Regions from separate parts of the Pantoea sp. NSTU24 genome, predicted to be linked through region 3. Evidence: predicted binding sites of a transcription regulator. Region 3 holds the regulator's gene; each other region holds the start of a gene.

Region 1 (2,203 bases), 430 kb from region 3:
CTTCCTTCACTTTGCTGGTTTTCAGCAGGATAGCGGAAACCACGAAAGAGACAGCAAAGGCGGCCGCGATAGCGGCGACGTTAGCGAAGTAAGCGCCTTTTGGCGTCATCGCCAGCACCGCCAGGATAGAACCCGGTGAAGCAGGCGAGACCAGGCCGCCGTTCAGGACGGTCAGCGTGAAGACGCCAGTCATTCCACCCAGGATCACGGCCAGCAGCAGACGAGGTGCCATCAGTACATAAGGGAAGTAGATCTCATGGATACCGCCCAGGAAGTGGATAATGGCTGCACCGCCCGCAGACTGTTTCGCACTACCGCGGCCAAAGAACATGTAGGCCATCAGCACGCCCATCCCCGGACCCGGGTTTGCTTCGATCAGGAAGAAGATCGATTTACCCGCTTCACTCGCCTGCTGGATGCCCAGAGGAGAGAAGATACCGTGGTTAATGGCGTTGTTCAGGAACAGGATTTTCGCCGGTTCCACGAAGATGGAGGTCAGCGGCAGCAGGTTGTTCTGCACCATCAGGTTTACGCCCGCCGCGAGAATGTGCGACAGACCTTCTACCAGCGGACCAATGGCCAGGAATGCCAGCAGGGCCAGCACCATCCCGATAATACCGGCCGAGAAGTTGTTAACCAGCATCTCGAAGCCGCTTTTGATTTTGCCGTCAATTGCCCGGTCAAATGACTTAATCGCCCAGCCACCCAGCGGACCGGCAATCATCGCACCCAGGAACATCGGCATATCTGCACCGACAATCACACCCATGGTGGTGATAGCGCCGACCACGCCACCGCGATCGCCGCCTACCAGACGTCCGCCGGTGAAACCGATCAGCAGCGGCAGCAGGTAAGTGATCATCGGGCCGACCAGTTTGGCCAGCGTTTCGTTAGGGAGCCAGCCAGTTGGAATAAACAGTGCGGTGATGATACCCCAGGCGATAAACGCCCCGATGTTTGGCATCACCATATTACTCAGAAAGCGACCAAAGCTCTGTACTTTGACCTTCACTGATGAGGACATAAACCCACCCCTTATTGAGACGCGCTGCAATAGGAGAGCGCGTTTGTTTTTGTTTAGCCACCCCGAGCCGAAGCCGGTGGTATTACTGTATGCACGCGGACTCTATCACGCGAATCTGGCACTGCGTAGGGCATGGAATTAGTGTGATCTATATCACTGAATGAGGGTGTCTTCAGGGGGATTTTGCGTGACTATGATCACATTTTATTGACGCACCACCGCTGTGTTGCCGTATTTTTAATCAGAAAGACAGATTATCTGTGATGTGTGTCACATCCTGCGGGGTGTGGTTTATTACAGATGTGTGATGTTTATCACAAAATATTTTTGGTCAAAAATGCGCCAGATCACACTTCATTCAGTGGGCCAGAATGGGGAAGAGAAAGGGTGAGGAAACGGGCAGCAGGAGGACCTCTGCCCGTAAAGCGGATTTACTGCTGAATGCCACCCTGAACAGCCGCCTGGGCCTGCGGCAGTGCCTGAGCGTTGGCAGAAAGCGTGCTCATAAGCGCGTTATACTGCGTGGCCTGATCCTGGGTCGGGAACTGCACGCCGCCATCGTTGAAGCTGACACGGGAGCCCTGCTGCTGCAGGAAGTCGCCGGTCTGCACCGCACCCTGGCTCAGCGCCTGCAGTTGGGGCAGCAGTGGGATCAACTGATTGGCGGGCACCGTCACCACTTTGTTGTAGGCGGTATCGTAGACTTTTTTCAGGTCATCCGACTGCTTCAGTGCCGCTTTGCTGCTGTCTGCCTGCATTTTGGCGCTTTCAATCTGCTGGGTAACAATGACCAGGGCGCTGTTGGCCTGACGCAGTGAGTCGCGACGGCTGAGGTAATCCTGCGGAACGCGAATCGCAGAAAGCTCATCGACCACCGGGCGCATTCCCTGTTCCACCGCTTTATTCGCCTGCTGTGAAAAGCCATACATAATGGCGTAATCGCTGGCGAAGTTGCCAAAACTCTGTTTCTGGCTTTCGCTCAGGCTGGGAAGATGTTCGCCGCTGCGCATCACGGTATTCTGGAGAAAGTCGATAAATGCTTTACGCTGGTCGCCTTCTTTGTCACCACATGCGGTGAGCTGCAGTACGATCAGCGCGCCAGCGAGCATAATGCCGCCGCGTGCCATAAGGCGTGTAAATCCTGAAGCCATAGGGTCAACTCCTGTCGGTGATACTGTC
Region 2 (2,203 bases), 540 kb from region 3:
CCAGCCGGGGTAGAGCGCCGGTGCCACTTCCACGTTTTTAATCAGGGTTTCACAGTAGCGAGGCTGATCGCCATACAGACAGAAGGCGATAACGTTCTGCGCTGGCTGACTGAGATCGGCGGGTTCGGGCTGCGGAGCCGGAAATGCCGCGCGCTGCCCCTGACTGAAACGCGCATCAGCACGCATCAGCGAGGCCAGCCCATACTGCGCCACCTCCTCACGTCTGTTGAGCCAGCCACACACCTCGGTTAAGCCATCCAGCCAGGTCTCGGAGGCGGTGGCCTGCACCGCAGGCGGTGAATGAAGGATTTTCTGATAGGTTTTGTACGCTTTCGTGTGCTGGCCCAGACGCAGCAGGCAAAGGGCATAGTCGCTCAGCACCTGCATCTGATTCGGCATTGACCGCAGGACTTCTTCACAGCAGCGGGCAGCCAGCGCATAGTCACCCTGCTGCATGGCGGCGCGGAAACGTTCGGCGCTGCGTTCCAGCCGCGCGTTGAGTGCGGCCGGATTAACGCCAGGAGCAGGACGTCGGACAGGAAAGGTATGGCGCATAAACATCCTCAGGTCTGACTGATGTTACGCGCCGTTAATAACCAGCAGCAGATTTCTGAGCCCGGAAAAACCAGCTGCCTGACGCGATCGTTACAGCAAGCGACGCGCCGCTTCGACCACAATCTTCACGGCGTCGCTTTCTGTCTGCTTCATGGTGACCGCATCCGGGATCTCTTTCTGAGTACGGTTCACAATCACACCGGCCACCATACCGGCCCGCAGGCCCTGGCTGGCGCACATGGTTAACAGTGTAGCGGATTCCATCTCATAGTTAAGGACGCCCATCTCCTGCCACTCTTTCATCGAACCTTTGAAGCGACTGACCACGCGTCCTGACACGGTGTCATAGCGTTCCTGGCCTGGATAAAAGGTGTCTGATGAGGCGGTGATGCCGATGTGTGTCTTCGCGCCACAGGCTTCTGCGGCGGCGACCAGCGCCGTGGTGCAGCTGAAATCCGCCACTGCCGGGAACTCCATCGGTGCAAAATGCAGGCTGGCGCCATCCAGGCGAACCGACGCTGTTGTCACCAGCACATCACCAACGTTGATGTGGGGCTGGATTGCGCCCGTAGTGCCGACGCGCAGGAAGGTCCGTACGCCAAGCTGCGCCAGCTCTTCAACCGCGATTGAGGTGGAAGGGCCACCAATACCGGTAGAGCAGACGACAACGGGCTTCCCATCCAGTTTTGCCAGCCAGGAGGTAAATTCACGGTGCGAGGCGAGATGGGTGGCCTCTTCCATCAGTCCGGCAATTTTCTTCACGCGCTCCGGATCGCCTGGCACAATCGCCAGGGTAGCGCCCTGCAGGTCGGCTTTGGTCAGGCCCAGATGGAAAACGTCAGACTGTGTCATTTCAGACTCCTGTTAAGGGAAAGTATCGCGCCACTTTACGTCAGCACGCCGGATAAATATGTGACAACACTCACCTAAGAAAATGAAAGTTACATTTTACGGAACATGAATTGAGACTAATGTCACATAAATACATCTTCTTTAGCGGGACTGTGTTCAGCAAGGCTGTGCCGGCGTTAGCGCAATGTTAAAGAGTGGGAAGATTTTATTCGCGGCTGATCCTGTGGCCCGGGACCTGGCGCGCGCAGTTTACAGCCAGGCTATAGTTACCTGATTGCGTAAATGCTTGCACGGAGAGACTCATGAAACCCAGTGATAATATGGCACAAAAACCGGCGACGGACGGCTTTGCCCCTGCCGTGCAGCCCACCGCCGCCACCACCATCATGACCGACAGTCCGGCCATTCATGCGGGTGAAACCTCAGTGCCCAGCCAGGGCGAAAACATGCCAGCTTATTTCGCCAGGCCGCAGGGCGCAGACGGCCCGCTGCCTGTGGTGCTGGTGGTACAGGAGATCTTTGGTGTGCATGAACATATCCGGGACATCTGTCGTCGCCTGGCGCTGGAGGGCTATCTGGCTATCGCGCCTGAGCTCTATTTCCGTGAGGGCGACCCGACGGAGTATCACGATATTCCGACGCTGTTCAGCGAACTGGTCAGCAAAGTGCCGGACACCCAGGTACTCTCCGATCTCGATCATGCCGCCAACTGGGCAGCACGTAATGGCGGAGATATTCGCCGTATGGGCATCACCGGATTCTGCTGGGGCGGCCGCATCAGCTGGCTTTATGCTGC
Region 3 (2,203 bases):
GCGCGCGTCAGCCGCTTGTGGCTGTGGTCGCGGCTGGCCGACAGCATGTGCATCTGCTGATAACAGGTGTTGATCAGATCGACCACCTTCTGCTGGCGAGCCAGCAACGGCGGCAGGGCCTTTTCCGGGTCGGTCAGCTGCGTCAGCAGGGTATATTTGGCGTCGCAGTAGTTAGCCAGCTCGCGGTAGATCAGACTCAGGCTCTCGCGCATCGGCTGCTCTTTCCACAGCCAGAACCAGAACCAGTTAAACAGCCCGTACCAGAGCGTACCGCCAATATAGAGCAGCGGCGGAACATAGATCGGCATGCGACCGACCAGGCTCAGGGTAAAGATAGCGGCGATAAGGGTGCCGGGCAGCAGACGACCATGCAGCGGGCTGATCTCGCCGGTTACGCCGAGCAGCAGGGGCATGATCAACAGGATCAGCGGCAGCGGCACCGTCTGCAGAGTGAGCCACTGGATCAGGAAGCTACCGAGGGCAAACAGGCTGCCACCCACGATCAGGCGTTTGAAGAAGCGTTTATGCGGTGTATCCAGACCAGCGATGTTGCAGCAGGCAGGCACCAGCGAGAAGAGCAGGCCTTTTTGCAGGTCGCCAGTCAGCCAGCCCAGCGCGACCGGCAGGCAGAGCACCAGCGTCTGCCGCAAGGCGTAGTTCACTTCAGGATGGTAAATTATTCGACGCCACATCGGCTCAGCACAAACAATAACGGCGTGATGTTGCCATCACGCCGTGGGTGACAGGAATTAGCGGGTGCCGTAAACGACGATGGTTTTGCCGTGTGCAGAGATCAGATTCTGATCTTCCAGCATCTTCAGAATACGGCCCACGGTTTCACGTGAACAACCAACAATCTGGCCAATTTCCTGACGCGTAATTTTAATTTGCATGCCGTCGGGATGCGTCATGGCATCTGGCTGTTTCGCCAGGTTGAGCAGGGTCTGTGCAATGCGTCCGGTGACGTCGAGGAAAGCGAGATTACCCACTTTTTCGGACGTGACCTGCAGGCGACGCGCCATCTGCGACGAGAGTCGCATCAGGATGTCAGGGTTAACCTGAATCAGCTGACGGAATTTCTTGTAGGAAATCTCTGCCACTTCACACGCACTTTTCGCACGTACCCAGGCGCTGCGCTCCTGGCCTTCTTCGAACAGGCCAAGCTCACCAATAAAATCACCCTGATTCAGGTAGGAAAGAATCATCTCTTTGCCTTCTTCATCTTTAATCAGAACCGCGACGGAACCTTTCACGATGTAGTAAAGCGTTTCTGCTTTTTCACCTTGATGAATCAGCGTACTTTTGGATGGATACTTGTGAATATGGCAATGGGACAGGAACCATTCGAGTGTAGGGTCTGTTTGCGGTTTGCCGAGAACCATTCGCTATTATCCTCTGTTGTAATCGTGCCCAAAATACAGGGGGCAGTTTTCCCTGTCAGGCGGTGAAAGCTTCAAGCGTTTTCCCTTTCAGGAAATTATTCGGGCCGCATCAGGCGCAGTGCGCATCATTCTTCCCGGCTTCGTCATCGGGTGACGAAAACTATTTTCAGCACTGTTTGTAGCACAGCTTTAGCCGACTGTCTTCTGTTGTCTCGCTTCAGCTACAGGCGGATTTCTCCGGATTGCTGTTTACCAGGGGAAAGCGTACTCTGGCGACAAAACAGCGTATTCCGGAGTAAAAATCATGCAGGCAAGAGTGAAATGGGTAGAAGGACTGACATTCCTTGGAGAATCCTCATCCGGCCATCAGATCCTGATGGATGGCAATTCGGGGGATAAAGCGCCCAGTCCAATGGAGATGGTGCTGATGGCGGCGGGTGGGTGCAGCGCGATCGACGTAGTCTCAATTCTGCAAAAAGGCCGCAACGATGTGGCTGATTGCGAAGTAAAATTGACCTCAGAACGTCGTGAAGAGGCACCGCGAATCTTTACGCACATCAACCTGCATTTTATCGTTAGTGGCAAATCGCTCCAGGATAAAGCGGTCTCACGCGCGGTGGATCTTTCGGCGGAAAAATATTGCTCGGTCGCCATCATGCTGGGTAAAGGCGTGACAATGACGCACAGCTACGAAGTCATTGAGTTATAATAGCCGCAGGTTTTTTAACGTGAGTGGCCGTCCGTTATAAGACCTGACCCGGGCAGGGAATCCGCGTTGAGATTGTGCCTGCGCAGGAAATGGGGTCAGATCGGAACGTCGC

The links. The regulator CRP, encoded in region 3, controls carbon source genes, mostly activating them, when cyclic AMP is high. The targets are predictions, from matches to a motif close to ATGTGANNNNNNTCACAT.
Region 1: the regulator CRP is predicted to act here: its motif matches at 1,283-1,300, upstream of ACLHDD_RS15890 (PTS mannitol transporter subunit IICBA).
Region 2: the regulator CRP is predicted to act here: its motif matches at 1,518-1,535, upstream of udp (uridine phosphorylase).

The regions. Positions count from the first base shown of each region.
Region 1 is NZ_JBKIWZ010000001.1:3,330,450-3,332,652, forward strand. Features, by position in the region: gene ACLHDD_RS15890 (PTS mannitol transporter subunit IICBA) at 1-1,024, opposite strand, end outside; gene ACLHDD_RS15895 (DUF3053 domain-containing protein) at 1,456-2,175, opposite strand.
Region 2 is NZ_JBKIWZ010000001.1:3,433,661-3,435,863, reverse strand. Features, by position in the region: gene ACLHDD_RS16335 (tetratricopeptide repeat protein) at 1-555, opposite strand, end outside; gene udp (uridine phosphorylase) at 646-1,407, opposite strand; gene ACLHDD_RS16325 (dienelactone hydrolase family protein) at 1,710-2,203, shown strand, end outside.
Region 3 is NZ_JBKIWZ010000001.1:2,896,805-2,899,007, reverse strand. Features, by position in the region: gene ACLHDD_RS13910 (YccS/YhfK family putative transporter) at 1-692, opposite strand, end outside; gene crp (cAMP-activated global transcriptional regulator CRP) at 750-1,382, opposite strand; gene ACLHDD_RS13900 (OsmC family protein) at 1,687-2,091, shown strand.